Regions from separate parts of the Chryseobacterium sp. II3a genome, predicted to be linked through region 1. Evidence: riboswitches for the same ligand, from Rfam matches in the RefSeq annotation. Region 1 holds a riboswitch; the other holds the start of a gene.
The links. Region 1 has a riboswitch for thiamine pyrophosphate ahead of thiM (hydroxyethylthiazole kinase). Riboswitches for the same ligand answer to the same signal wherever they lie in the genome.

Region 1 (15,955 bases):
ATCATTATAAAAAGCATCAGCAAGGAAACCTTTTGTTTCTTTATTTTCTAAATAAATATTCTTTTCACTAATCAAATTCATAAAATAATTGGCTTTTATTCAATATCCTTTATATTTAGAATACTAATTGTAATTTATGAAAAAAACTTTACTTTTTTTGTTTTTAATTACGTTTTTTGTTATCTGCAGCCTGCTCAACAGGTGAGAAATTTATTATAAAAATTGATGTTTATCATTCAATAAATAACTGAATATTTTGTCTGAATATCTTATCTCCAAGTACAACAGATCCACAGTATAATAAAGCTTACTCATTTATCTGATGGACTTTATTTTGTTAAGTATAAAGAATTCATTAAAAATAACCTTATTTTTGCTTTATGCAGAATTTAAGAACAGTAACCGTGATGCGTTACATTCTGCCATTGAGAGAAGGAGGCTCACTTCCTGCTCTGGCAGAAGCTGATGATGATTTTAAATATGTCTTAAAATTTCGTGGCGCCGGTCATGGAGTTAAGATGCTGATCTCTGAGTTTATAGGCGGAAGGATTACGGAAGCTTTAGGATTAAAGATTCCTGAACTGGTTTTTATTAATCTTGATGCTGATTTTGGAAGAACGGAAGCGGATGAAGAAATACAGGATTTATTAAAATCTTCCGAGGGGTTAAATCTTGGATTACATTATTTATCAGGCTCTATCACTTATGATCCGAGTGTAAAAATTGATCCGCTTTTAGCTTCAAAGGTGGTATGGCTGGATGCTTTTATTACCAATATTGACCGTACCTTTAAAAATACGAATATGCTGATGTGGCATAAGGAACTTTGGATCATTGATAATGGAGCTTCTTTCTATTTCCATCATTCATGGCAAAATTTTGATGCGGCTGCAAAAACACCTTTCAAATATGTAAAAGACCATGTTCTTCTCCCTAAAGCTCATAAGCTGGATGAAGCAGATAAGTTTGCTCATGAAGTACTGAATGAAACTCTTTTCAGAGATATTGTGAATGCTATTCCTGAAGACTGGTTACACTGGAATGATGCAGATGAAACCCCTGAAGAAATCCGCGAAATTTATTTTCAGTTCATGAAGACCCGATTAGAAAATTCTCAAATCTTTTTAAATGAAGCTAAAAATGCAAGAGGATAAAATATATGAATATGCGGTAATACGCTTAGTACCCAAGGTTGAGAGAGAAGAATTTTTCAATATCGGACTGGTTATGTTTTCAAAAAAGGAGAAATTTATCCGAATAGAATTCTATTTATGTCCTGATAAATTCAAGCTGATGCACAGCAAACTGGATTATGATGATGTCATTCAAAACCTCGAAAGCTTCCAGAAAATAGCCAATGGTGATAAAGAAGGTGGTCCTATTGCCCTGCTTGATATTCCTGAGCGTTTCCGCTGGCTGACTGCTGTAAGAAGTGCTGTTGTACAAACTTCCAGACCTCATCCCGGAAAATCTAAGGATCTGAATTCTACTTTTGGTAAACTTTTTGAGGAGTTAGTAAAATAAGATTCCCTCAAAAAAAAATAGTATGACATTATTTAACTACATATCAATGAACAGGTTTTTTACAAGCCTGTTTTTTATTTTATTTCTAAGTTCTTCTCAGATCACTTTTTCACAGTCATTTTCACAATCCCCTGAAAAAGTTAAACGGGTAAAAAGTACACTTCTACCGAATATAGCAATGGTTTCTGAGAATATTATCTACAAAACAGGTAAAAAGGGAGATTCACTTGCCTTGGATTTGTATACACCCAAGAATTTTTCTGGTAAGCTTCCTGTCTTAATCTATGTTCATGGAGGCGGATGGATAGAAGGCAGTAAAGCCGTTTACACTGATAATTATCTTGAAACAGCGATTGCCAAACTCATGGAAAAACAATATGCAGTAGTTAGTATCAATTATACCCTTCTAAATGACAACATCCACTTCCCCCTTCCATTAGAAGATACCAAGGATGCTGTACGATGGGTAAGAAAAAATGCCGAGAAATATAACTTTGACACCAGCAATATCGGCCTGTTTGGAGCATCAGCTGGAGCACATCTTTCTTTAGTAGCAGCTTATACTCCGGATGATATGTTCAAAGGAAATTCTGACCTATCTCCTTATTCGGCAAAAGTAAATTATGTGGTTGATCATTACGGACCTGTTGAGCTTAACAAACTTTTCCATACCAGATTGGGAACAATTCCGGTAGCTATGGTGGGAATGATCTCCAAAAAGATTGTCAGCTTACAACAAGGCCTCGTAAAAGGTATCTCAGGATATGATTTAAAAAAAGATCAGGACAGAGCCATTGACTATCTAAAAACCATCTCGCCTGCAACTTATACTAAGACTGGTGTTCCAACCTTAATTGTTCAGGGGAACAAAGATAAAATTGTTCCTTTAAGCCAATCTAAAAAATTATACAGAAAACTTAAACATGCAAAAGTAGAGACATCGCTAATTATCATTGATAATGGTGTGCACAGTTTTTCTACAACTGATAAAGCGGCCCTTGATAAAATGGTTGATCAGATGGTTGATTTTATTATCTCCCAAAAGAAATAATATACATTCTCGGAGATAAAACAAACACAAACAACTGTAAATAAAACATTTAAATCAACACAAAATAACAAATATGCTAGATTGATATACATATTCATATTTTTTAACTGAAAAATAATTACCTTGGCTATTGTTTAAATTATTTACAATAAAACAATATTTTAATTATTTATTCATTAAAAAAAATAAGCAATATGGATTCTTTAAATAATATCAATGCACTTACCCTCATATTTGCCTCTGTGCTTATTTTCGCAATAGCTTACCGCTTCTATGGTATTTTTATTGCCAATAAAGTTCTCAGACTTAATGATCAAAATATGACTCCCGCTGTAGAATTTGCAGACGGTAAAGATTATGTAGCCACTAATAAAAATGTACTTTTTGGGCATCATTTTGCAGCTATTGCAGCGGCTGGACCATTAGTGGGGCCTGTTCTCGCTGCACAGTTCGGCTATCTTCCTGGCGCATTATGGATTCTGATAGGCTGTGTACTGGGAGGTGGAGTTCATGATATGGTTGTCCTCTTTGCTTCCGTGAGACACAAAGGACAAAGCCTTGCTACCATTGCCTCAAAAGAAATTGGGAAAGCAACAGGAACAGTAGCAGGTTTTGCAATCCTCTTTATCCTGGTTCTGACCCTGGCAGGACTATCTCTGGCATGCATCAATGCAATGCATGAAGCTTCATGGTCTCTTTTTACTGTAGTGATTACCATGCCTATTGCCATCATTATGGGGCTGATTATGCGTTATAAAAAGAACAGTGTTCTGTTTGCAAGTATCTTAGGAGGTATTCTATTAATTGCCGGAATTATCGGAGGTCATGGGCTGATGCAGAATCCAACTATGAATAGTTTATTTTCATGGAATATTAAAACAATTTCCATTGCCATTCCTTTATATGGTTTTATTGCTTCTGTATTACCGGTATGGCTTCTTTTAGTTCCAAGGGATTACCTTTCCACTTATTTAAAAATAGGAACTATTATTATGCTGGCTATCGGGGTAATTGTTATACATCCTACTGTACAGATGCCTGCTATCACAACTTTTGTAAATGGTGGAGGCCCCATTATTGGAGGACCGGTACTTCCTTTTATTTTTATTGTCATTGCCTGTGGAGCGATTTCCGGATTCCATGCTGTGATTGCTACAGGGACAACTCCCAAAATGCTGAATAAAGAAAGAGAAATTCTTTTTGTAGGCTACGGGGCCATGCTTGTAGAAGGTTTTGTAGCATTAATGGCACTTATTGCAGCCTGTACACTGATGCCGGGGGATTATTTTGCCATCAATACCCCAAAAGAGGCTTATGATTCATTCCTTGCAACTCATCCTTCTCTACATGGCGTAGATATAGATTATTATTCACAGAAAATTGGAATTGACCTCTATGGCAGAACAGGAGGTGCCGTATCCCTTGCGGTTGGGATGGCTCATATCTTCAATAAAATACCATATATGGATCAGCTGACGGCCTATTGGTATAATTTTGCGATTATGTTTGAGGCTGTGTTTATCCTTACAGCTATTGATGCAGGAACAAGGGTGGGACGTTTCTTTCTACAGGAAATGCTGGGATCTGTAGTTCCAAAATTTAATGATAAAAACTGGATTCCCGGAATCATTATCAGCAGTCTTCTTTTCACTTTTGCCTGGGGATATCTGGTGTATACAGGGAATGTAAACAGTATCTGGCCGTTATTTGGAATCAGTAATCAGCTATTGGCAGCCTGTGGACTTATTGTCTGCACAACGATGCTGATCAGGATGAACAGAGGGAGATATGCATTATGTTCAGCTATTCCCGGAGTTTTTATGGCCGGAATTACATTCTGGGCAGGCTATATTCAGGTAACCTCTATATATATTCCCAAAGAACAGTATTTGCTTGCTGCATTAGCGGCGACAGCAATGGTCCTTATGCTTATTGTATTTATGGGAGCCTTTAGAAAATGGTATCAGTTACTACAAATTAACAAAACAGAAATTGATCATTATGGAGAACCGGTGAAAGAGCTGGTAGAGAGATAATGTACTTTCTACAAAATCTGTTAAAGGTTTTTGCTTCCTCTTATAATTTTTATACATTTGTTTTGCTTTAGGGGTATTCTGAAAAGAATTGAGAGAGTCCCTTTGAACCTGATACGGCTTACACCGACGTAGGGAAAAGTAAAACGACATGATTTCTTATGTCTTTTTGTTCCGGATTTTTTCCTAAAGCTATTTTTATTTATAATCATAACAATGAAAAATAATCTTTGGGAACAAGTTCAACTTGTACGACAAAAGTCTCCCCTTGTTCATAATATAACCAACTATGTGGTCATGAACAATACAGCCAATGCTCTTTTGGCTGCAGGAGCTTCTCCGATTATGACACACGCCCACTCTGAAATCAAAGACATGATCAACATAGCCCATTCAGTGGTTATTAATATTGGCACTCTCGATGAATACTGGGCTGACTCTATGCTTATGGCCGCTCAAACTGCTAGCATCCTCCATAAACCATGGGTATTGGATCCGGTAGGTGCAGGAGCGACTTCTTTTCGCGATCAGATATTGCATCAGCTGTTACAATTTCATCCTACAGTAATAAGAGGTAATGCTTCTGAGATTATCGCACTCGCTAAAACCAATACAAGAGCAACCAAAGGAGTAGACAGTACCGCAGCAAGTAATGATGCTGTGGAAGCTGCACAAATTCTGGTTAACCAATATAACCCGATTGTATGTATTTCGGGTGAAACAGATATTATTATAAGCCAACATCAATCTATACGGGTCAAAAACGGGCATCCTCTCATGACCAAAGTAACGGGTCTGGGATGTTCTGCAACGGCATTAATCGGAGCATTTATAGGGGTTACAGAAGATAAGGTAACGGGTACTGCCGCTGCAATGTCATTATTGGGAATAGCAGGCGAACTGGCTGTTCGTGAGAGTAAAGGCCCGGGCAGTCTTCAGCTTCATTTGATAGACAAACTCTACAACATTACAGAAGAAGAATTTACCAGACATTTGAAAATTGAAATATCATGAGTATCAATACTTTTCCTTACTCATTATATCTGGTAATTTCTGAAGCAGATTGTATGGGGAAAAACTTTCTGGAAGTTGCAGAACAAGCGATCTTAGGAGGTGTGGACATGATACAGCTTCGTGAAAAAAAAGACAGCACTGAGGTATTCCTTCAAAAGGCCCTACAGCTTATAGAAATTACAGATAAATATGGTGTCCCTCTTATCATCAACGATAATATCACCGTTACTGAAAAAGTAAATCCAGCGGGAATACATGTTGGTAACAGCGATGCAACTCCTCAAGATTTAAGACAACGGTCTTTGATCAGAAATAAAATAATTGGCTATTCTATAGAACACCTGGATCAGCTTTACAACGAACAAACTACAGTTGCTGACTACCTGGGAATAAGTCCTGTTTTCAAAACAAAAACCAAAACAGATACTATTACAGAATGGGGATTGGAAGGTATTACTCAAATCAGACAGCTTACAGAAAAACCTTTGGTCGCGATAGGCAACATTCAACTGAATAATGCAAAAGCCGTCATCAATGCAGGAGCAGACTGCCTTGCTGTAGTTTCTGCTATATGCAGTGCTGCTGATCCTCAAAAAGCAGCATATGAATTAAAAAATGAAATTGTAAAATGAAAAAATACAAATATCCTTCAGTATTAACTATTGCAGGTTTTGATGGAAGCGGCGGTGCCGGTATTCAGGCTGATATTAAGACAGCTTCTGCTTTAGGCTGCTTTTCAACATCAGTGTTAACGGCTTTGCCTGTACAAAATACACAAGGAGTACGTAAAATATACCCTATTCCTGTAGAAGCTGTTGCTGATCAAATAAAAGCAATTCTGGACGACATTGTTCCTGATGCTATAAAAATAGGAATGGTTCATACACCTCAACTTGTAGAGACCATTGTTTCCACATTAGCAGTATACCCTAAAATACCTATTGTCTTTGACCCTGTAATGGTTGCTACCAGTGGACACCGTTTAATTGAAGATGAAACCATCACAGCACTCACTACATTACTTTTCCCCATTGCAGATGTCATCACTCCCAATATGGATGAAGCTTCTATTTTAGCTGATATGAAAGTAGAAACGCTGGAAGATTTATACACTGCCGGAAAAAAAATCAAAAACCTGGGTTGTAAAACAATTCTCCTTAAAGGCGGTCATCAGGAAACCTCAGAGATTACATCATTATTTTATGATGAACATGAGAATTTCCATTCTTTCAAAACAATAAAATTGAATACTAATAACACCCACGGTTCAGGCTGTACACTTTCATCTGCCATTGCTTCCTATATTGCTCAGGGCAAATCTCTTTACGAGGCAGTTTCTCTGGGACAACAATATATCTACCAGGCCATAGAAAACGGAATAGATGTACAAACAGGTCATGGAAACGGACCGTTGAACCACTTTTTTAATCCTCAAAAACTTATCAAAAATGAAATGGTCTGAACAAACCTGGAACGCTATAGAAAAACATTATCAATCGATCCTTGATATGCCTTTTATCAAAGAGTTATCCGATGGTAAACTACCACAGGAAAAATTCCGCTTTTATATGGCTCAGGACTCTTTATATCTGGAACACTTTGGAAGAACGTTATCACTCATTGCGGCAAAGATTACTGATCTTCAGGATGTACTCACTTTTATGCGTTTCGCTGAAAATGCCATTATAGTAGAAAATGCTCTGCATGAATCTTACTTCAAAGATTTTGGCTTGAGTGATAAAGGGGTTTTAGAACCTGCCTGCCACCATTATATTCACTTTCTGAGAAGTACGGCAGCTCTGGAATCTGTGGAAATTGCAGTTGCTGCAGTCCTTCCTTGCTTCTGGATTTACCGTGAAGTTGGAAATTATATTTACGAGATTCAAAATACGGTGAACAACCCATATGAAAAATGGATTGCCACGTATGCCGGAGAAGAATTTTCAGCAGCAGTGGATGAAGCCATTGCCATCTGTGATAAAATAGCTGAAAATAGCACCGAAGAAACCAGAAAAAAAATGACAGAAGCCTTTATCACTGCATCAAGAATGGAGTATCAATTCTGGGAAGCTGCTTATGATTTGAAGACTTGGGAGTAAGGAAGTTATTGAAATCTTTATTATTGTCTGGAGATTCTTTTAACAGATGATTCAGAATGATAGTTTTTACTATAATAAAAAACGGAACCCACTTTTAGGTTCCGATTTTTATACCTCTCAATTTTGATTAAAAATTGAAATTAAGTCTTGTAAACACATACCTTCCGTTCTGCCCAAATTGTGAAGTAGAACGGGAGTAAATAAACTGATCGTTGTTACTTGAAGCTGGTAGATTTTTGGTAGGATAAATATCAAACAGATTATTAACCCCTACAGTCAGTCCTACATTTTTTGTAAACTGGTAGGCCGCAGAAATATCAGTAATGATTTTATCTCCTATTGTTTGATGTTCATTAAATTCAATGATTCCATCTCCGTTAGCATCAAGAACATCTGCCCCGGTTACTTTCCCGAAATAAGTATTTCTAAGATATAAACTTGCTCCTTTCCATGTAAGCGTATGGGAGAGACTTGCTTTCACTCTAGGCACAGCCTCTTCCAGATAAATTCTAGATTTTTCAGAGAAATAAACCTTTTCAAGAGCAGGAGATTTCAGCAGTCCTGCAGAGTGAATTTCACCTACCTGTTTAGTCTGGTTCAGGTTGATGGCAAAATTATTATCCAGTTTTACCCCTGAAAATCTTGCGTTATGAGCAATAACAATATCCAACCCTTTTGTTTCCGTATCTATAGCATTGGTGAAAAACTGAGCGGCATTCACATTTAATTTATCAAATTCTTTTTGAGCATCCGTAGGCACATCTTTTCTTAAAAACTGATCCGTAAGAATGATTCTGTTATCAATTTTTGTAAAATATCCGTCTGCTGTGAAAGTCAAATTCACGGATGGAATTTTATAGGTAAATCCTAAACTGGCAGATTTTGACGTTTCCTGCTTCAGTTTTGGGATATTCAACTGTGCAGCCAATTGAGAATCATTGCTGTATGTTCCTACTTCTAGAAGCTGGCCTCCTGTAAATAATGTAGAAGTTACATTATAATAAATCTGGTGAATAGATGGTGCTCTGAATCCTGTAGATCCTGCAAACCTCACATTGAAATTAGGAGCAACCTTGATTCTTGAAGCCAATTTATAGTTAAATGTAGATCCAAAATCTGAATAGTTTTCATATCTCGCAGCGGCATCCACCAATAACCAATTCGTAAAGTTCAATTCTACATCTGCGTAAGCTGCCAGTGACTGTCTGTTTTTGTTAACGGCATTTTCAGGTCTGAATCCACTGAATACCTGTGAACCTCCCGGAAGAGAAGCTCCAAAGAAATCTGTAGGTCGCTGGGTAGCATTGTTCCACTGATTTCCCAGGACATCATACGTGGTATAAGACGCTTCTTCACCTGCTGTCATTTTAAAGTTTTCAAAGCGGTGTTCTCCTCCAAATGCCACATTCAATCCTTCCAGTACATCATACTTTTTAGAGAAATCTAAATTGATGGTATTTTGGGTAAACCTTAAGCCTCCGGCATCAAATTCATTAGGAGAAGCAAATCTTAAAGAAGTATTCCCAGTATTTCTGATATTATAGGTAAACGAGTTCTGCCCAAAAGTATTACTGAAATCAATATTCCATCCTTCCCATTTTCCTTTTACACCTGCTGCTAGTGAGATATCCTGAATATCGGTTCCGATCTGTGGCAGATAACCATTAGGATATAAACCTGTAAAAGTTCTGCTTTCTCTTGGTCTTCTGTAAAATCCTCCGGAAACACCATGTCTTAAACTATATCCACCAAAAGTATACACTTTCCAGTTATCACTTACAGGAACCTCGGCATTGATAAAAAGCTGGTGATTATTAAGCTTAGACTGCCCCACCTGCATGTTGAAATCTTTTCTGGTAAGGCCTCTGTATGCCAATTCCTGATCAGTAACATCAAAATTTAATAAAGACTGAAGTCCTTTCTGAATAACATTTCCCGCTCCATCTTTTATATCCTGAATAGTAGTGGCTCCCTGTATACCAGCCAATTGGCCAGGGGTAAAATAGTTTACCCCTTGAGCATACTGATGAACATAATCGATAATCTGTTGCGAATTGGGAGTATTATTGATATTACTAAACAGAGAAGAAAGGTTCACACCATCTTTCAATGCACGCTGTTCAATAGCATTGTAAGCATTATAGATTGCGCCTGATTCTGTTCCCGCTCTATAGGTAGGATTTCTGAACTGTGAGGACCAGGTGATATTGAAAAAACCGCCTTTCGTTCCGATTTTATTTCCATAGTTCAGGTCTAACTGAATATTCTGGCCGTCAAAATTTCCGGTATGGTCATTGGCCGCAGGCGTTAAATTTCCACCATAGCTGATCTGTCCGGTTAATTTTCCGGTATCTCTTTTTAATTCAAGATTCATCACCCCTGCAATAGCATCCGAACCATATTGTGCCGCCGCTCCATCTCTTAAGACCTCTATTCTGTTCAGGGCAAAGGAAGGAATAGCATTTAAATCGGTTCCTACAGTTCCTCTTCCCGGTGTTCCGTTGACGTTGACCAATGCAGAAGTATGTCTTCTTTTTCCGTTAACCAATACCAATACCTGGTCTGGTCCTAGTCCTCTCAGCTGGGCCGGATCCAAATGGTCTGTTCCATCAGAATTGGTTTGAACGGTAGAGGTAAAAGAGGGTGCAATGGCATTCAGAATTTGTCCGATATTAGACTGTGGAAGTACAACTGAAGCTTCTTTCAGGTTGAATACATCCACAGGAACCGGACTGTCTGCCTTCGATCTTGCTCCGGCTCTGGATCCCAGAATTACAACTTCTTCTACTTTATTGGTTTGAGTACTGTCTTTTTTTGTATTGCTGTCTTTCTCTTGTCCATAGGTAAAAACTCCCAGAAAAAAGAGAACAGAAGCAGAAAGAATAGTTTTTTTATTTCTCATATCATTTCGTCAATTTGATTAGACATTCATGTTTTTTGCAGGTGCAAATGTAAAACATATTAATTAGTCTATAAAATCAATAGACTTTGTTTTTATAAAAAATGATCATCGTTTCTTTCTATCCCTTATTTAAAATTACTATTTTTTTAAATACATGACAGCAATTCTCAATAAAAAAACGGATCCATAAAAAATGGAACCGTTTTAAAATTTTATAAAATAGGTCTCGGTTTGAGAAACTTTTAGGATTAAATTTTTGTAAGCTTAGCGTACTTCAAAATAAGATTCTTTTCACCTTCATGCATGAATACCACTTTTGCTTTGATATTCTGAGGATCTGTACCATCCAGGAAAGTAACCTCTCCAATCCCGAAACGGTCATGTCTCACTTTATCCCCTACTTCAATATCCTGAGAAGAAGCTCCGCTAGGATTGATGATTTTGGCCGTGCTTACCGGTTTCAGTTTTCTTACTTCCTGAGCAGGCTTCGCATTATCTTCCCCTCTGTTAAGCGTCTTTTTTTCTACCTTTTTGAAAGATTTTATTTCTGACGGATGTTCATCAAAAATATTGGATTTCACCCCTGAGTTATTGATAAATCTTTTCTCCATCGCAGGATTAAGGAATTCAATATACTCGTCATCAATCTCACTCAGGAATCGTGATGGTTCTGCATCTGTAATTTTACCCCACTGAAAACGGGAAATGGCATAGGAGAAGAATACCTGTTTTTCTGCTCTGGTTAATGCTACGTAAAACAATCGTCTCTCTTCTTCAAGATCTTCTCTGGTGGCCGAACTCATAAAGCTTGGGAAAAGGTTCTCTTCAAGGCCTACCAAGTGAACCACTGGGAATTCAAGACCTTTGGAAAGGTGAATCGTCATTAATGAAACCATATCATCTTCCAATTCCTTATCCTGAGTATCTGCAGAAAGCGCAATATTTTCCAGGAAATTGGAAAGACTCGGGTCTCCATCTTCCAGCTGTATCTGCTCTTCAATAAATCCTTGCATAGAGTTCATTAATTCCTGAACGTTTTCTACTCTTGAGATCCCTTCCGGAGTCTGATCATCTTTCAAAAACTTGATCAAACCACTTCGTTTAGCTACTTCCATAGCCACACTGTAAGCCGTTTCTGTTTTTAACAATACCTGGAATGCCTTGATCATAGACCAGAAATCATTCAGTTTGTTTAAAACACCATTATTAAGTCCTAGCTGAGGAGCATACATGGGCAGGTTATCAAGAACTTTTGATACGGCAATATTTTGAGCATCCGCAAAAACGATCAATTTGTTCTGTGTAGTTTCTCCAATTCCTCTGGTAGGATAATTAATGATTCTCATCAATGCTTCCGAATCATTTTCATTGATTAAAAGACGTAGATAACCAATTAAATCTTTAACCTCTTTTCTTTGGTAGAACGAAAGACCACCATATACCTTGTACGGAATATTTTTACGTCTCAGTGCATCTTCAAATGCTCTGGTCTGAGAGTTGGTTCTGTATAAAATAGCGAAGTCACTATATTTTCTTTGATCACGGTTACGAAGTTCCCAGATATTTCCAGCGACAAAGTTCGCTTCATCTGCATCAGAAAGGGAACGATAAATTTTAATTTTGTCTCCCTCTTCATTATCACTGAAAACATTTTTCTTAAACTGCTGTAAGTTTTTAGCAATAACAACATTGGCTGCATTCACAATATTCTGTGTGGAACGGTAATTTTGTTCCAAAGAGACTGTAATGGCATCCGGATAATCCTTTTTAAAATTCAGGATATTATAGATATTGGCTCCACGGAAAGAGTAAATAGACTGGGCATCATCTCCTACCACACAAATATTTTCAAACTTTGAAGCCAGTGCTTTCACAATAAGATACTGAGAGTGGTTCGTATCCTGATACTCATCTACCATGATATATCTGAATCTGTCCTGATATTTCGCCAATACTTCAGGGAAACGCGTCAACAATTCATTGGTTTTCAACAATAAATCATCAAAATCCATTGATCCGTTTTTGAAACATTGCTCAACATATCTCTGATAGATCTGTCCGATAAATTTCATATTCGCCTTTTCATCAGCTTCCATTAATTCAGGATTGTTGAAATAAGCTTTAACGGTAATCAGGTTATTTTTATAGGTTGAAATTCTTGCCTGAACTTTTTTAGGTTTATAAAGATCAGCATCGATATTCATGTCCTTCAGTACTTTTTTAATCACATTCAGGGCATCCTGCTGATCATAAATGGTAAAATTGGAAGGATATCCCAGGAGATGAGCCTCGATTCTTAAAATTCTTGCAAAAACCGAGTGAAATGTACCCATCCAAAGGCTTCTTGCATTACTGTCTCCTACTACCTTGGCGATACGCTCTTTCATTTCACGAGCTGCCTTATTGGTAAAGGTAAGTGCCAGAATATTGAAAGGGTCTATTCCATTATGGATAAGGTGGGCAATACGCATGGTAAGCACACGTGTTTTTCCGGAACCGGCTCCTGCAAGTACCATCAGAGGGCCTTGTAAAGAGGTAACGGCTTCATATTGTGATTCATTGAGTCCTTTCAAATAGTCCATACTGCAAAAAAAATTTTGGGAACACAAAATTAAGGTATTCGGAGGAGAATTCAAATTATGAAATGCCAATAGTCAATTTTGATAGTCTGTAAAAGCTGGCAAGGATAGTAAAAATCACTATTGATTTTTTGCTCGAACGATAATTTAAACGTGAATAGTCAGTTCTGCTTCGCAGGTGAAAAGTGAATGATTGTAGTCTGTAAAGTTGACAAGCGAAGCGAATTGACCATTCACCATTCACTTTAATTGTTCAGCCCACAACCTTAAACTTTGAACCTCAATAGACAAATTTTGTTTCGCAGGTGAATAGTGAATGATTACATACTATCAAAATTGATAACCAAAGCGAATTGACCATTCACCACTGACTCATCAATTTCCAACATTTCTGTAACATTTAATTCACTTTTCCTACTTATTGATAAACAATTTCTAACTTTATGAAAAAGCGACTTCTTTCGGCTGCTGCCGTAGCTTTCTTCGGGCTCATGCTGAATGCACAGCAAATTAAATTCGAAGAGTATGACTTGCCAAACGGTCTTCACGTAATTCTTCATCAGGATAATTCAGCTCCGGTAGTCACTACAGGGGTAATGTACCACGTTGGTGCAAAGGATGAAGTAAACGGAAGAACAGGTTTTGCCCATTTCTTTGAGCACCTTTTATTCGAAGGAACTCCAAACATTAAGAGAGGAGATTGGTTTAAGATCGTTTCTTCAAACGGAGGACAAAACAATGCCAACACGACCAACGACAGAACTTATTATTACGAAACTTTCCCATCCAATAATGAACAGCTTGGATTATGGATGGAAGCTGAAAGAATGCGTCATGCCGTTATTAATCAAGTGGGAGTAGATACTCAGAGAGAAGTGGTAAAAGAAGAAAAGAGATTAAGAATGGATAACCAGCCTTATGGAAATCTTTTCTCAACAATTCAAAAGAATTTGTTTACCAATCACCCATACAACTGGCCAACCATTGGGTCTATGGAAGATCTGAATGCGGCTAAGCTTGAAGAGTTCCAGGCTTTTTACAAGAAATTTTATGTACCGAACAATGCTACTTTAGTCGTTGCGGGAGATATCAAGCCTGAACAGACTAAAAAATGGATTGAAGAATATTATGGCGGTATTGCAAAAGGAACAGTATATCCAAAAGATTTCCCTAAAGACGCTCCGATCACTCAGGAAAAAGAAGTAACAGCAACAGATCCTAACATCCAGCTTCCGGCGTATGTATTTGCCTACAGAACTCCTGCTAATAAAGAAAAAGATGCTTATGTTTTAGACATGCTTTCTTCTTATTTAAGCAATGGTAAATCTTCAATTTTATATAAAAAATTAGTAGATCAGGATAAAAAAGCACTTCAGGTAGCTGCGTTCAACCAAGGGCTTGAGGATTACAGTATTTTTGCCTTCTTTGCAATCCCAATGGGGCAAACGTCTAAACAAACTTTACAGACTGATATTGATGCAGAGATTAAAAAACTTCAGACTACTTTAATTTCTGATGAAGATTATCAAAAAATCCAGAATCAGTTTGAAAACCAGTTTGTGAATCAGAACTCAAGCATTCAGGGAATTGCGGCTTCTTTAGCAACCAACCATGTATTGATGGGAAATACCAATCTTATTAACAAAGAGATTGATATCTACAGATCTATCACCAAACAAGATATTCAGAATGCAGCTAAAAAGTATCTGAATCCTAACCAAAGAATCATTATCAATTACGTTCCTGAGAAAAAATAATTTACCCATGAAAAAGCAATTCACTTATATAGCAGCGGCATTTTTATTTGCAGGAATGCTTTCTGCCCAAAAAATTGACCTTAATGCAATGCCAAAACCAGGACCTACTCCTGCCATCAACATTGCCAAACCAAAAACGTTTCAGCTTAGCAACGGATTAACTGTAATGGTAGTTGAAAACAATAAACTACCAAGGGTAAATACCACACTTTCGATGGACAGACCTCCTTATAACGAGGGAAATATAACGGGAGTAAGCATGATTATGGCGGAACAGCTGGATAATGGAACAACCAACCTTAGCAAAGATGAATACAATAAAAAAGTAGACTTCTTAGGAGCCAATATTAACTTTTCTTCCAATGGAGCTTCCTCTAACTCTCTTTCAAAATATTTTCCTGAAGTATTGGGACTGATGGCAGATGCTATCGTAAATCCAAAATTCTCTGCAGAAGAACTTAAAAATGCAAAAGAAAGAATTACTGAAGGATTAAAAGCAGATGAAAAAAATGCTTCCTCTATTGCTGAAAAGGTTTCTAATGCTTTAATGTATGGAAAAAATACTTCAAGAGGAGAATTTGCAACTATTGAGTCCATCAACAAGGTTCAACTTGCAGATATTCAAAATGTTTACAATAAATACTACGCACCGGATAATGCTTACTTAGTCATTGTTGGAGATGTAAAATTTGACCAGATCAAACCTTTGGTTGAAAAAGCATTCGGAAGCTGGAAAAAGTCAAATACCAAGTTTGCCGCTTTAGAACCAGCCTCGAATGTTGCCAAGACAGAGATCAATGTGGTTGATGTTCCCTCTGCTGTACAATCTGTATTGTCTGTAAGCAACCTGAACAATCTTAAGATGAAGGATCCTAACTACTTCCCTGCTACTATGGCCAACTATATTCTTGGTGGTGGTGGTGAAGCAAGACTTTTCATGAACCTTAGAGAGAAGAACGGATTTACATACGGAGCATACTCCAGCATGAATGCGAG
Region 2 (15,955 bases), on a different contig from region 1:
CTGGATTCTTTTCTTCATAGGTATAGGATATTGTAAGAACCTGATCCTTAATAGCTACTTTAAAAGATTCTTTATGTAAACCTGCTGCATAAAGCTGTACTGTAAAATTATCTTCATTTTCAGTAATATTTACAGGTTTATAGTTATTGATCTTTTTATCGAACATTTCCTTAAAAGGGTGATTTCCTCCCATAAAATGTTCTTTAAATTTCTTTCCAAAGCCACTTTTTTCAAATGCATTGCATTGACCTTGTTTCCCAAATGGATTGTGTGTATAATTGTGTTGTGTGTACATAATTTTAATTATTTGATAAGTGTTGTTATGATTTAATGAATTGGGATAATAGCTAAATCCTCTTTTCTCATATGTGAATAGGCTATTTTTTGTTGTTTTTGAAGGGGATTATAATAAGGAAGAAACTCCATTGTCTCTTTTCCATATGCTATTTGTTTTTCCTGTCTTTTTCCCATCATTTTTGCTACAAACATTCCAATTCCTGCTAATACCAATCCCGCAATCAATAGTTTAAAAACTATGGATAAGATTAACACTGCTGCACCTACTACTACTGTGATTCCTAGTAATCTCGGCAGGATAAATTTTATTTTATTGTTCATTTTTGTTACTTATTAAATGTTAATTTCTTCTGATGTAAGATGAAGTAAATCCGGATTTACTTTTTTAATTTTCAATTGTTTAAGCGCTAAAACCTCTTACATGGTACAAGACGATAATCAATTTAATTTTACTTTATTCTTTTTCATTTTTTTAAACAAGAAAATATTTTTTCTATCATTAATAGTTGATGGATAGACTCTTTTTTAAATAAAATATCAACTATAAATTAGACATATTGTAACAAAATTCTTTTTTGGGCGTCTAACCAGATAGTAGTAAATACATTATGAAAAAAACTATATTCACTTTATCTTTAATAAGTTCTGTCTTTGTTTTTTCACAGGAAAAAGGCAATAGCAGCAACAAAGAAAAACAAATTGACGGCATCGTTATCACCAAAACTAAAAAAGCCGTTGAACAAAAAGCAGACCGTACTGTTTTTGATTTCTCTGAACAACCTCAGCTTAATAACGGGAACGTTCTGGAAGGAGTTAAAAAGCTTCCGGGACTTGTAGCTACAGACATCGCAGGGATGATGTATCAAGGAAAAATGTTGGAAGTATTTCTTAACGGAAGACCTTTAAACATTACGTCTAATGATCTGACCGCTTTCCTGGAGGGGATGCCTGCCAATTCTGTAGAAAGAATTGAAATTATTACCCAACCGGGAGCTGAATTTCCTGCGACTTCGGGAGGTGCAATCATGAATATCATCACCAACAAAAACGCTAATAAATATTTAACGGCCACCTATTCGGGAAATTATTCCTTCACGAATTATGATCAATATAGAAGCAGAACAACCAATTCCGTGAATTTAAATGCTAGAAATAAATATTTCGGTTGGCAATTGAATGTAGGACAAAATTACCGTGAAAGCATGCTGAATGGTCAGCAGGATGAGCTTTTAACAAGTCACACTGACAGGTATGGACGTGGATATTTTGCAAAATCAGGATTAAGTTTTGATTTAGGTCAGGACAGGTTATTATTAAACTACGATATTTATCACAATAATAATGACAACTATACTTTAAGTGACGGTCACGGAGATTTACCTTTCAAGAGAAATCTGGAGGATTTAAAAGAAGCGTTTTATACCTCTTCAGATGTTGCCCATACTAATACTTTGAGACAGGAGGCAGTGGTAACCTATCAGAAACGTTTTGGGGACAAATCTCAAAAACTTGATTTCCAATTTGGCTACACCAGATCAGACAACAAGTTTTCTCAGGATAATTACTTTCAGGATGGAATATTTGTAACTGAACCTACTGTACCTCTTGATAGCCCTACTAATGGTTTAAAAGATATTCTGAATAATAAATCGGTAATGAACATCGCCAATTTTAAAGTAGACTATGCACAGCCCATCAAGCTTCTGGATGGCGGAAAAGTAAGCTTTGGGGGATTGTATGAGAAACAGAATTATGATACAGAAAGTTTTGGTTTAACCAATCTTGAATACCAGAGACAAACCGCTTCTACTTATCTTGAATTTCAGGCAAAACTGAAAAAATTTGATTTCACATTGGGTACCCGTGCTGAAAACTATGATATTTCAGGAGTAACAAGGTATATTAAAGATAAAAAACTGAAAGAAGATAATTTACTCCCTTTCAATAAGTTTAAGTTTTTCCCGAATGCCAGTGTACAATACAACATGATGAATCAGGTTTATATTGCCGCAAACTACAACCGGAAAATAAGTTTACCGAGCATTTCTGCCCTGAATCCAAATAACGTAACGTTCTCCGGCCCCAGTACGGAAGTAAACGGTAACCCAAATCTACAACCTACGATCTTTGATAACTATGAAATAAAAGTATCGGCATTTGATTATGCATTTATCGGGTATAGTGTAAGTTCAGCAAGCAACCAGGTAGCTCAGATTATCAGAAAGGACGGAAGAAAACTCTTCAATGAGCAGATTAATATCTCTAATATGAAAATCCATAATTTCAATATTGGGCTTCCTGTTCCGTTTCAGATTTTTACCAAGTCTATAGGTGAGATTATGAAGTCGAACTTCAATCCTGACAAAATGAATTTTATGTACATTTATGCAGGATATCAGAAACATGACATTGATAACCTCAACAATAAAGGGTTCTGGATTTTTAACCTAATGACCCAGATTATTTTACCTAAAGACATCAAACTAACCGCTAATTATAGCTATCTGACTCCAAAAGCAGGATATTTCTACTTTACCGCAGAGAAGCCATTCAACAATTCGCTTGATCTTACGCTGACAAAGAAATTTATGAGCAACCGTCTGACAGTTTCAGTTTTTGCCAATGATATTTTCAACGGACAGATGATGCAGGTACGTTCTAATCCACCATCTGGAACACCAGTAATGATCAGTAGTAAATATGACACAAGAAACTTTGGAATTTCCATCAATTATAAAATTCCAACAAGAAACAAATTAGCGAAAGAGGATCCAAACATCCTGAACCAAACCAAGAAAGAGGATAACGGCGGTGTTATGCAGCAAGGACAGTAATAGATTTAAATGATTAATAACCAAAAATGAGGCAGTGATACGATTACTGCCTCATTTTTATTTCTATTGATCTATAATAATGAAAGTTATATCTCACGCAGCTTTAGCTGATAACGCATTTTTTTTATAGAGTTATAGCACATTAAGATCTGCGAAATCTGTGTGATCTGCGAGAAAAAATCTAACCCATTTAGAAATCTAACGTTTGAAATCTCCAGTTCAGTGTATCAATCAATGTCAACTGATTAAGATTTATAGGGAAATCTGCTATGATTTTCAAGGTTTGAAGTGCCATCATGCTCCCTACAATTCCTGGAAGAGCTCCCAAAACTCCCAAGCTGTCACAATCCGGCATTTCTTCATCATGAGGAGGTTCAGGAAATATATCCCTCAGGTTCTTACTTCCTAGATGATTGAACACAGCAACCTGTCCGGAAAATCCTAAAATACTTCCATACACCAATGTTTTGCCTAATTCTACACAGGCATCATTCACCAGATATCTTGTTGAGAAATTATCTGAACCATCTACAATAATATCATATTGAGAAAGTATTTCTGAGGCATTGGAAGCGTCAATCTTTTGTTCAATACCAATTACTTTCACCTGATGATTAAGGTTATTCACAAACCTTTCAGCACTTTTTATTTTTAGTGTCCCTACTTCACTTTCAGTATGAATGATCTGACGGTTTAGATTATGCAGTTCTACCTTATCAAAATCGGCGATGCCTATGGTTCCCACTCCAGCCGCTGCCAGATATTGAATCACTGGACTACCCAATCCACCAGCACCTATAACAAGAACTTTTGAAGCCATTATTTTCTTCTGTCCTTCTAATCCTATTTCATCAATAAAGATCTGGCGGCTGTATCTTTTAAATATATCCTCTTGCATTTTGAACTATATTATTTAAGCACCACTATAAACAGAATCCCAATCCTTCATTACCGGATCATATCCTGATTGTTTAATCATAGCTTTAATTTCCTCCATACTTCTTTCATCGCTGGTTTCAAACTGTTCCAGAGATTCCTTATCCACAGCATATCCTCCCGGATTGGTTTTTGAACCCGCACTCATCGTTGTAGCTCCCAATGCAACAACATGATTTCTGAAGGTTTCATTTTCTCTTGTGGAGATAGATATTTCTAGATCTTCATTCCAGATTCTATAGGCACAGATCAGTTGAAGCAGGTCTTTATCTTCCATAATAAAATTAGGCTCAATAATTCCTTCTGCCGGTCTTAACCTTGGAAATGATACTGAGAATTTGCTTTTCCAATATTGCTTTTGGAGATAATCGATGTGAAGAGCGTTGAAAAAGCTATCTACACGCCAATCTTCCAGCCCAAGCAGTACACCAAGTCCCATTTTATGGATTCCGGCCCTGCCAACTCTGTCAGGCGTATCTAAGCGAAAATGAAAATTGGATTTTTTACCTTTCGGGTGATACTCTTTATATACTTCCTGATGATAAGTTTCCTGGTATACTAACACCGAGTGAACCCCCTCTTCATGAAGAAGTTTATACTCATCCTCCTCTAAAGGCTGCACTTCAATGGAAATATTGGAGAAATGAGGCTTCAGTAAACGAACAGCATTCTGAAAATAAGGAACGCCTACGATTTTATTGGCTTCTCCACTTACTAAAAGTACATGATTGACTCCCATTGATTTTAAAACAGCACTTTCAATCATCAGTTCAGAGTCTGAAAGTGTTTTTCTCCTAAGGCTATTATCCAGGCTGAATCCGCAGTATGTGCAGATATTCTGGCATTCGTTGCTTAGATACAATGGAGCATACAGCTGAATGGTCTTCCCGAAACGTTTCTGAGTGAGTGCTCTTGTCATAGTAGCCATCAATTCCAGCTCCTGTGATGCTGCCGGAGAAAGCAGATTCAGAAAGTCATCCAATGTTCTGTTTCTCTTCTGGAGACTATTTCGAACTTCAGATAGGGTTACTTTTTCAAGTCTGGTTTTTACTTCATCCCATTGGTATTGCTCGAAAACCTCCTTAAAACTATTCATTACTCTTATTTTTATTCAAACAAAAATGACGTTAGCGGGCTTGATGCTTCGGCGTGATTTGCTATAGCTCCTAAACCTGATTCAAAGGCTCTTCTTCCGGCAATCACACCTTCTTTGAATGCAACAGCCATATTTACAGGATTCCTGGCCACTGCAATAGCGGTATTCACCAAAACAGCATCTGCTCCCATCTCCATTGCCTTTGCCGCATCTGATGGTGCTCCAATTCCGGCATCTACAACAACAGGTACATTACTTTGGCTGATGATAATTTCTAAGAAATCTAATGTTCTCAACCCTTTATTCGTTCCAATAGGCGCACCTAAAGGCATTACTACAGCTGTTCCCGCATCTTCAAGACGTTTGCATAAAACCGGATCAGCATGAATGTAAGGCATTACGACGAAACCTAATTTGGCCAACTCTTCGGTAGCATACAACGTTTCAATAGGATCGGGTAATAAATATTTCGGATCCGGATGAATTTCCAGTTTTACCCAGTTGGTTTCTAAGGCTTCTCTAGCTAATTGTGCTGCCAATACTGCCTCTTTCGCTGTTCTTGCCCCTGAAGTATTGGGTAAAAGATGAACATTCGTTCCTTTTAACGAGTCTAGCAGATCATCTTCGGCCGATTGAGCATCAATTCTCTTCAACGCCATTGTGACCATATTAGATTCTGAAGCAACAACAGAGGCTGCCATATCTTCAAGACTTCCGAATTTTCCTGTTCCTAAAAACAATCTCGACTCAAAGGTTCTGTCTGCTATTATTAATTTTTGATTATGCATATATCATTGCTTTTTTAAATTCATTAATGATAGACGGACGGTTAGTAATCTGACCTGAAACCGCTACTCCATAAACTCCGATCTGTTGTAACAATTGAATATCTTCAAGGCTCACTCCTCCAATCGCAAATATTTTAGGAATCATCATTCCCTTTTCATGAAGCTGATCTATAATTTCCTGATAGCCTTCAAATCCAAGAATAGGGCTGAGCTTTTCTTTTGTAGAAGTATATCTTAATGGTCCCAAACCAATATAATCACATGATTCATTCATTCTTTGAAGAACATCTGAAATCGTATTAGCTGTTCCGCCAATGATTTTACTCTCGCCTAAAATAATTCTTGCTTCTTCAGTAGAACCATCACTTAATCCTAAATGAACCCCATCAGCATCTATGATTTTTGCTAATTGAACATTATCATTGATGATACAAATTGATTGATATTCTGAACAAAGCTGTTTTGAAACTTCACAAAGGCTCATTAATTCATTTTCAGGGGCATTTTTCCAACGGATCTGTACCCATTTTATCCCATGATCTAAGGCTTTTCGGATATTTACTTCCTGTTCCTGCCTCGTATTTCCTTGTGAGATATATTGTAATTTTTCCATATTAACTATGAATGTGTTCCCAATAAAGAGGGCTGATTTATAAAATTATTCTCTATATAATTCTCCTGCATTTTCTAAAAACAGATAAAGGTTCATCACTTTCCCAAACCGCTCCTAATAAAGCTACACCATCTACTCCAAGATCAAAGACTTCCTGAATACGATCCACATCAATTCCTCCTAAAGCCATCAGCTTTACATCCGGATTGTTTCTTTGTTTCAAACGTTCAATCACTTTTGAATCAATTCCATATCCTTTTTTGGAGATACTTGGAAAGAATGGGCTTATGAAAGCATATTCCCATTCTTTTTCCAAATCATTAAAAGTGGTCATATCATGAACAGAGGTTGAAATTGTATTTCCATTCATAAAAGGTCTATATTTTCCCTCCCTTCGGTCTTCTTCTCTAAAGTGAAATCTTGGAATTCCATAGTCTTTTCCAAGGTCATAATAACTGTGTAGCACTAATTGTCCATAAAATAAAGAATCAATACTGTTGATAAATTCAATCATTTCATTCCGGCTGATCCATGGTTTTCTGATGTGAAGCAAATCCAGCCCATCGTGAAACATCTGATTGATGATCGCTGATTCATTAGGAACTGAACTTTCAGGAGTGATGACGAGAATCATATATAAATTTCCTTTCCATTTTCTATAAACTCCTGCGATTTATCGAACATTCCCTGTTCAGCAGATTCACGGATTTCCTGAGTGATCTTCATAGAACAGAATTTTGGTCCGCACATAGAACAGAAGTGAGCGATTTTAGCTCCATCAGCAGGAAGCGTTTCATCATGATAAGCTCTTGCCGTATCCGGATCTAATGAAAGATTGAACTGGTCTTCCCATCTGAATTCAAATCTTGCTTTACTTAATGCGTTATCTCTGTATTGTGCGCCTGGATGTCCTTTTGCTAAATCTGCAGCGTGGGCAGCTAATTTGTAAGTAATTACCCCCACTTTCACATCATCTTTGTTCGGAAGACCCAAATGTTCTTTTGGTGTTACATAGCAAAGCATTGCACATCCGAACCATCCGATCATAGCAGCCCCGATTCCTGATGTAATATGATCATAGCCCGGTGCAATATCTGTGGTTAAAGGCCCTAATGTATAGAAAGGAGCTTCATCACACACTTCCAATTGTTTTTCCATGTTTTCTTTAATCATGTGCATCGGAACGTGTCCTGGACCTTCAATCATCACCTGTACATTATGCTTCCAGGCAATTTTTGTCAGCTCACCTAATGTTTCCAGTTCTGCAAACTGTGCAGCATCATTGGCATCAGCAATAGAGCCCGGACGTAGACCGTCTCCCAAAGAGAAAGCCACATCATATTTCTTCATGATCTCACAAATCTCCTCAAAATGAGTGTATAAAAAGTTTTCCTTGTGATGGTAAAGACACCATTTCGCCATAATAGAGCCTCCTCTGGATACGATTCCTGTTACTCTGTTTGCCGTTAAATGAATGTATCTTAGCAAAACTCCGGCATGAATAGTGAAATAAGAAACTCCCTGTTCAGCCTGTTCAATCAATGTGTCTTTAAAAACCTCCCACGTTAGATCTTCCGGTACTCCTTTTACCTTTTCAAGTGCCTGGTAAATAGGAACGGTACCAATGGGAACCGGACTGTTTCTGATAATCCACTCTCTTGTTTCGTGGATATTTTTTCCTGTGGAAAGATCCATAATGGTATCTGCTCCCCATCGGCAAGCCCAAACTGCCTTTTCCACTTCTTCATCAATACTTGAAGAAACAGCACTGTTTCCAATATTGGCATTGATTTTCACTAAAAAGTTTCTTCCAATAATCATCGGCTCACTTTCAGGGTGATTGATGTTATTTGGAATAATGGCTCTTCCAGCCGCAATTTCGTCTCTTACAAACTCCGGAGTGATCTTACTTTTAGGAGTATTAGCACCAAAGCTATTTCCAATATGCTGGCAGGCCATTTCTTTCGGAACCGACTGCAATTGTTCTATTCTTTGGTTTTCTCTGATGGCGATATATTCCATTTCAGGGGTGATAATGCCTTGCTTCGCGTAATAAAGCTGGGTAAGCTCTTTTCCTTCCTGAGCCACTTTAGGTTTATGATCGTAGGAAAAACGTAATGCATCAAGTTTTGGATCTGCCAGACGTGCTTTACCGTATTCTGAGGTAATTCCATCCAAAATCACAACATCTTCTCTGTCCAGAATCCATTGCTCTCTTATTCTTGGAAGTCCTTTCTGAATATCGATGGTTGCATTTTCATCAGTGTAAGGCCCTGACGTATCATAAATGGTTACCGGAGCATTTTCTTCAAAATTTCCATTAGTCAGCTTGGTAGGGCTAAGTTGTATTTCACGCATTGCTACATTGATAGGATGAATTTTTCCTTCAACATAAATTTTCTTTGAGTTCGGAAATGGCGAACATGTAATTGAATGAGCCATAAATATGGGTATTAAGTATGAGAATTATCCGCCCTGAGTGGCAGTAATGATTAAAATTGAATCCAGATTATTAAGGGAAGTTTCCGCCCAGGCAGACAGCGGAATAATACGATTGTTGATGGCTACAGCAATACCTTTCTTCTTTCCAGGTAACTCCATAGCCAATAATGCTTCCAGATTTTCAGGAAGTATATCAAATGTTTTTCGGGTGTGGTTGATTATAAGTTCCATTCCTAATGATTTAAATATACTTTAGGAATGGCCATTATTGTACAATAGAATGTACAGCAAAAGTCATCTACTTTTCCCTACGCTGGTATGATCCAGATCAGGTTCAAAGGGTAAAGTCTCAGTCTGTATGAACAGACACCCCTAAAGTGTGGGACGAAGTTAGTTATTTTTTGAGAATGGGCAAAATCAAATTTTCCGGAAACAAAAAATCCCGCTTTTCAGCAGAATTTTCTTTTTTATTCTTCGCAAGCTCTCCAAACCGCATCATTCTGTGGAACAGGAGCTATAATTTCAATGTTTTCTTTGGTAACAGGATGAATAAATTCCAATTTTCTTGCATGAAGATTAATTCCTCCATCCGGATTGGAACGTGGAGAACCGTATTTTAAGTCTCCTTTGATAGGAATACCTGTCTTAGATAGCTGAGCCCGGATCTGATGATGTCTTCCGGTTTCAAGATCTATTTCGAGAAGCAAATAGTTATCTAAAGTCTTGATCACGTTATAAGTCAGGATTGCTTCTTTAGCTCCTTCTGTCGCTTTTGGGAAAACAATTGCCTTATTATTCTTCTCATTCTTCTTTAAATAATGAACGAGTCTTTGGCTCTGTGGAATCATCTCCTTTCCCACTACCGCCCAATACGTCTTTTTAACTTCACGATTCTTCACCATTTGAGTAAGACGGGAAAGCGCTTTTGAAGTTTTGGCATAAATCACCAAGCCTGAAGTGGGGCGATCTATACGATGAACCAAGCCGAGAAAAACATTCCCCGGCTTAGCATCTCTTATTTTTATAAAATTCTTGATAGATTCCAATAGTGATTCATCACCGGTCTTATCACCTTGTACAAGCTGACCGACTTTCTTATTCACTACCAGAAGGTGGTTGTCTTCATATACAATCTGCTCCTTCATTCAGTCTATCTATTTCTGTTTCTATTTGACATTGAAAGGATAATCCCCGCCAAAAGACCAATTGTTTTAAGTCCTGCAATCATTGAACTGTCCGGAAGCAATGCTCCAACTACACAAACTCCTGCTGCTGCATACATTGCATACATAAAGTTTTTATTGGTAAGCATTGGCGCCTGAATAAAGAAACTTGCTCCTATCAGCACATAAAATACTTTTCTGGAAAGCAAGTGATTGATTTCAGGTGAAAATAAATTGAACCAGCCTATAGCAAGACAGATTAATGCTGCAATAGATAATATTCCCTGGGCAGATTGTTGTTGATTTTGCATGAATTAATTTTAATAACTTTCGTTTTGGTTAGGGAACTCTACGCTCTTCACATCTTTTACATATTGAGAAACAGCTCCTGTAATTTCTGTGTAAAGGTCTAGGTATCTTCTTAAAAATTTCGGGCTGAAACCTTTGTTCATTCCTACCATATCATGATATACCAACACTTGACCATCACAATCAGCTCCGGCTCCAATTCCAATAGTAGGAATAGAAATACTCTCAGTCACTTTTTTAGCAAGTTCAGCAGGAATTTTTTCCAATACTACAGAAAAACATCCCAGTTCTTCTAAAAGCTGTGCATCAGCAATCAGTTTTTCAGCTTCTGCTTCTTCTTTTGCTCTTACTTTATACGTTCCGAATTTATATATAGACTGTGGAGTTAATCCTAAATGTCCCATTACCGGAATCCCAGCATTGATAATTTTTTTAATAGATTTTGAGATCTCTTTTCCGCCTTCAATTTTCACGGCATGAGCGCCTCCTTCTTTCATCATTCTTACAGCAGACTCTAAGGCTTTTTCAGGGTTACTCTGATATGTTCCGAATGGTAGGTCTGCTACTACTAAAGCTCTGTCCGTTCCTCTTACCACACTTTGAGCATGGTAGATCATTTGGTCTAATGTAATAGGTAATGTAGTTTCAAAACCTGCCATTACATTGGCTGCAGAGTCTCCAATCAAAATAGCATCTACTCCACCTGCATCTACCATCTTTGCCGTGGTAAAATCATAAGCAGTAAGCATTGTTATTTTTTCCTTGTCGAATTTCATTCTACGCAAGGTTTCAGTCGTAACTTTTTTAATTTCAGAGTGAACAGACATAATTTATCTATTTTTAAAAGTTAAAAAGTCGGCCATTTAGCCGACTTAAGTTTTTATGATTTTTACAAAACTACGTGACCGAGTTTCATGAGTTTATCGTGATTCAGAATCTTAATGTTTCGTCCGTCAACTTCTATCAGGTTATCCTGTTTGAACTCTGAGATCAGACGGATGGCACTTTCTGTAGCAGTACCAATAATGTTGGCAATTTCTTCTCTGGTTAAAGAGATCTTGATAAACCCTTCCGGGTCTACCCCTAATTTCTGTTCTAGAAGCAGCAATATTTCAGCCAGCCTTTCTCTTACCGTTTTCTGGGCAAGGAACGTGATGGTATTGGAAGATTCTCCTAATTCGTAAGAAATTTTCTGAAGCATTACGAAAGACAATTGCGGATCTACCTCCAAAAGATACATAAAGATATCTGCTGGTAAGAAAACACATTCAATGTCTGTCATAGCTTCTGCTTTGGCCTGGAAATTTTCCCCGCAAAGCAAAGAACGATAGCCGATAATATCCCCTTCTTTGATAAATCTTAAAATCTGATCTTTCCCAAATGCTCCTGATTTTGAAAGTTTAGCGGCTCCTTTTTCAAGAACGAACACCCCTTTTGGAGTCTCTCCATCCTCGAAAATAGTATCGTGTTTCTGAAAACTCAATCTTTTTTTACCGTTAATATATTTTTCAAAATCTGCGCTAGAAAGTCTTTCCTTAAATGATTTATCATTAAAAACTCTGGCGAACCTCTCTTCAATGGCTATCTGTTGTTCCTGCGGCATTTTATATGATATTTATCACAAAAATAGAACTTTTTAACTCGATAAACAAAAAAAATTGTTATAATTTTGTAGTTCAATAATTTAGGGAGGTGAGCGAGAACTGTTTTCATTGTGGTCAAGGAATAGAAAAAGAGAGAATTTTGTTTGATGAAAAGACTTTCTGCTGCAATGGCTGTAAGTCTGTTTATGAAATTCTGAATACAAACAATTTAAGTAATTTCTATGAACTTAATAAAGGAGCAGGAATTCGTCCGGGCGATGAAAGTTCTACTCAATTCGCTTATTTAGACACTCCGGAAATTTTTGAAAAGATCACAGATTTTTCTGAAGGAAACACCAGCCTTGTTACCTTTAAAATCCCTGTAATTCACTGTTCTTCCTGTATCTGGTTACTAGAAAGCCTTCATACCCTAAATCCTTATATTAAGTATTCACAGGTTAACTTTACCAGAAAGACCTTACAGATCTCATTCAACCATAATGATCTAAAATTAAGCGAACTAGCTAATTTCTTAACCAATTTAGGATACAAACCTGTTATCAGTCTTGAAACTGCAGAAAAAAATGTCGACCATCTTGATAAATCACTTCTTGTAAAATTTGCGATTGCAGGTTTTGCTTTCGGAAATGGAATGTTTTTAGCATTCCCGGAATATGTAGGAGGTGAAGATTACTGGATGGAACATTATAAAGGACTTTTCAGAGTTCTGATGTTCTTACTGGCATGTCCGGTCGTATTTTATTCTGCTTCCGATTATTATAAATCCGCCTGGTATGGTTTAAAAAATAAAATCGTTAACATTGATGTCCCAATTGTATTAGGAATATTCGTTCTCTTCGGAAGAAGTATTTATGAAGTGGCAACAGATTATGGCCCAGGATATTTTGATACCCTATGTGGTCTTCTTTTCTTCATGTTGATGGGAAAACTGTTCCAGAAAAGAACGTATAGCGCTCTTTCTTATGATAGAGATTACAAATCATTTTATCCTATTGCCGTAACCAAGGTAGACTTTGAAGGAAAACAGGAAAACATCCTTCTTTCTGAAATAAAAGTAGGTGACAGAATTCTAGTTAGAAACCAGGAAATCATCCCGGTAGATGCTATTCTGATCAACGGAGAAGGAAATATTGACAACAGTTTTATCACAGGAGAAAGTGAAAGCATCAGCAAACAGCCTGGTGACAAAATTTTTGCAGGAGGTAAGCAGGTAGGATCATCACTGGAACTGGAAGTGATTAAAGATGTGGATCAGAGTTATCTTACTCAGCTTTGGAACAAAGAAGCTTTCAAGAAACACGAGACCGGCCTAGATACCCTGACTAACAATATCAGTAAATATTTCACCTTCATCATTTTAGGCATCGCTTTAATTTCAGGAATTTATTGGGCATTCATCGATTTAGAGAAAATGTTCCAGGTTATTTCAGCAATTCTCATCATTGCATGCCCTTGTGCGCTTGCATTGTCTGCCCCATTCACTTTTGGGCACATTATGAGGATTTTAGGTCGAAATAAGTTTTATGTAAAAGATACTTTAACGATTGAAAAAATCGCCAAATTAGACACTATCGTCTTTGATAAAACAGGAACCATTACCCACAGAAAAAAATCCAACATCAGGTACGAAGGTTCAGAGATTAATGAATTTGACCAACTGAATATCAAAACATTATTAAAGAACTCCAATCACCCTCTTTCAAAGTCTCTTTATGAATTTATAGAGCTTAATGACAACTATTTCCCGGTTGAAAACTTCCAGGAAATTTCAGGAAAAGGCTATGTAGCAAGCATAAGAGGAAATGATTATAAAATCGGTTCTGCCCGCTACAACAATCAGGAACCCAAGAATCTTGAAACCGCGGTTTACATTAGCAAAAATGACGAATTTTTAGGAAAATTTATCTTTAAGAACGAATACAGACCAAAGCTTAAAGACTTATTTAATAAACTCACCAACTACAAAATATTTATTTTGAGCGGGGATAATTCCTCAGAAGAAAACCAGCTTAAAGAACTCATTCCAAACTACAAAGGAATGGCTTTCAACCAGAGCCCGGAAGACAAACTGAATTATATCAAAAACCTTCAGGATCAGCACATGAAAGTGGCTATGCTAGGAGATGGACTGAATGATGCAGGAGCATTAAAACAGAGTAATGTAGGGATTGCCATCGCTGATGATACTAACAGCTTCACCCCCTCTTCTGACGTCATTATGAATGGTGAAAAAGTAGTTACTTTAGACAACTACCTGAACGTTTGTAAAGGCTCGATTACTATTGTGAAAATGACATTTATAATCAGTTTTCTTTATAACATCGTTGGGTTAAGTTACGCTGTTACAGGCCACATGCATCCGCTTTTTGCTGCAATTATCATGCCTGTAAGTTCCATTACAGTAGTTACTTTTACTACAGTTTCAACTTGGATACTAGGTCGAAAATACTTCAAAAACCGGGCTTAAACCCGCTTATTTAGACTGATTTTAAATTAGCTGAAATCGGCATTTCGTGATGAATGTCATTATTTTTCACTAAATTTGAACCCCGAAAATAGGTTAATTTTGTTGTCCAATGGATATTCTATATTTAATGATCGTCTGCAGTGTTTCTTTAGCTGCGATCTTCCTGGTCGTATTTATAGTGTATGCCAGAAAAGGGCAGTTTGAAGATGATGAATCTCCTGCTGTCAGGATCCTTTTCGATGACGAAGTCAAGGAAAAAGATGAAACTGGCGACAAAAATAAAGACGAGAAAGAAATAGGAGAAAATAATAAAAATTGAGAAAAATAGTGAATAGTTGATATGGAAACACAAAAGTTTAGTTATGACAATAGTATTGTCCGTGCGTTCCTCTATGCGACCATTATCTTTGGTTTCATAGGATTTACGTTCGGGCTTACGGCGGCATTAATGCTTTTCTACCCTGAATTACCTGAATTCTTATTCGGTACAGATGATACAACCATTAAAAGTTTGGCATCGGGTAATATTCAAGGGTTAATAAACACTCATGGAGCGTTTGGTTTTGGTAGAATCAGAATGTTGCACACCAATACCGTGATCTTTGCGTTCGTGTGTAATATTGTTTATGTAGGGGTATACTACTCTACGCAAAGATTATTGAAGACAAGAATGTATAGTGATACATTATCTTGGATTCACTTCTGGACATGGCAGTTTATGATTGTTGCTACGTTCATTACCTTCTTTATGGGTATTAACACTTCTAAAGAATATGCTGAACATGAGTGGCCGATCGACATCCTGATTGCATTCTCATGGATCATTTTCGGGGCTAATATGATTCTCACTATTTCAAAGAGAAGAGTAAGACACCTTTATGTTGCTATTTGGTTCTATCTTGGAACTTGGGTAGCAGTAGCAATGCTTCACATTTTCAACAACCTTGAGGTTCCATTATCTTTCTCTGGCTGGAAGTCTTATTCTGCATATGCAGGAGCAAAAGATGCCATCGTACAATGGTGGTATGGTCACAATGCAGTAGCATTCGTATTGACAACTCCGGTTCTAGGTTTAATGTATTACTTCTTACCAAAAGCTGCAGACAGACCTGTATTCTCATACAAACTGTCTATTATTCACTTTTGGTCACTAATCTTCGTATATATCTGGGCTGGTCCTCACCACCTTCAGTATACCGCTCTTCCAGCATGGGCACAGGCAGTAGGAACTGGTTTCTCTATTATGCTTATCGCACCATCTTGGGGAGGAATGTTAAATGGTCTTCTTACTTTGAGAGGAGCTTGGGATAAAGTAAGAGAAAATCCTATTCTTAAGTTCTTCGTAGTAGCTGTTACTTGTTATGGTATGGCGACGTTTGAAGGTCCGCTTTTAGCAACTAAAAACA

Region 2: it holds a riboswitch for thiamine pyrophosphate, as region 1 does, so the genes downstream of both, thiS (sulfur carrier protein ThiS) here and thiM (hydroxyethylthiazole kinase) in region 1, are expected to answer to the same signal.

Annotation. Positions count from the first base shown of each region.
Region 1 is NZ_JBYPZJ010000011.1:88,895-104,849, forward strand. It holds gene AC3HD6_RS20680 (alpha/beta hydrolase family protein) at 1-81, opposite strand, end outside; gene AC3HD6_RS20685 (HipA family kinase) at 381-1,154, shown strand; gene AC3HD6_RS20690 (DUF3037 domain-containing protein) at 1,141-1,524, shown strand; gene AC3HD6_RS20695 (alpha/beta hydrolase fold domain-containing protein) at 1,571-2,575, shown strand; gene AC3HD6_RS20700 (carbon starvation CstA family protein) at 2,770-4,611, shown strand; TPP riboswitch at 4,671-4,763, shown strand; gene thiM (hydroxyethylthiazole kinase) at 4,825-5,622, shown strand; gene thiE (thiamine phosphate synthase) at 5,619-6,254, shown strand; gene thiD (bifunctional hydroxymethylpyrimidine kinase/phosphomethylpyrimidine kinase) at 6,251-7,084, shown strand; gene tenA (thiaminase II) at 7,071-7,721, shown strand; gene AC3HD6_RS20725 (TonB-dependent receptor plug domain-containing protein) at 7,849-10,623, opposite strand; gene AC3HD6_RS20730 (ATP-dependent helicase) at 10,872-13,205, opposite strand; gene AC3HD6_RS20735 (M16 family metallopeptidase) at 13,646-14,959, shown strand; gene AC3HD6_RS20740 (M16 family metallopeptidase) at 14,967-15,955, shown strand, end outside.
Region 2 is NZ_JBYPZJ010000008.1:102,972-118,926, forward strand. It holds gene AC3HD6_RS17925 (Hsp20/alpha crystallin family protein) at 1-295, opposite strand, end outside; gene AC3HD6_RS17930 (hypothetical protein) at 328-618, opposite strand; gene AC3HD6_RS17935 (outer membrane beta-barrel protein) at 906-3,131, shown strand; gene AC3HD6_RS17940 (HesA/MoeB/ThiF family protein) at 3,322-4,029, opposite strand; gene thiH (2-iminoacetate synthase ThiH) at 4,045-5,163, opposite strand; gene AC3HD6_RS17950 (thiazole synthase) at 5,175-5,951, opposite strand; gene AC3HD6_RS17955 (thiamine phosphate synthase) at 5,944-6,564, opposite strand; gene AC3HD6_RS17960 (thiamine phosphate synthase) at 6,617-7,198, opposite strand; gene thiC (phosphomethylpyrimidine synthase ThiC) at 7,195-9,006, opposite strand; gene thiS (sulfur carrier protein ThiS) at 9,031-9,237, opposite strand; TPP riboswitch at 9,295-9,390, opposite strand; gene AC3HD6_RS17975 (RluA family pseudouridine synthase) at 9,474-10,151, opposite strand; gene AC3HD6_RS17980 (hypothetical protein) at 10,157-10,480, opposite strand; gene panB (3-methyl-2-oxobutanoate hydroxymethyltransferase) at 10,490-11,305, opposite strand; gene AC3HD6_RS17990 (Crp/Fnr family transcriptional regulator) at 11,368-12,081, opposite strand; gene AC3HD6_RS17995 (heavy metal translocating P-type ATPase) at 12,171-14,549, shown strand; gene ccoS (cbb3-type cytochrome oxidase assembly protein CcoS) at 14,677-14,868, shown strand; gene ccoN (cytochrome-c oxidase, cbb3-type subunit I) at 14,890-15,955, shown strand, end outside.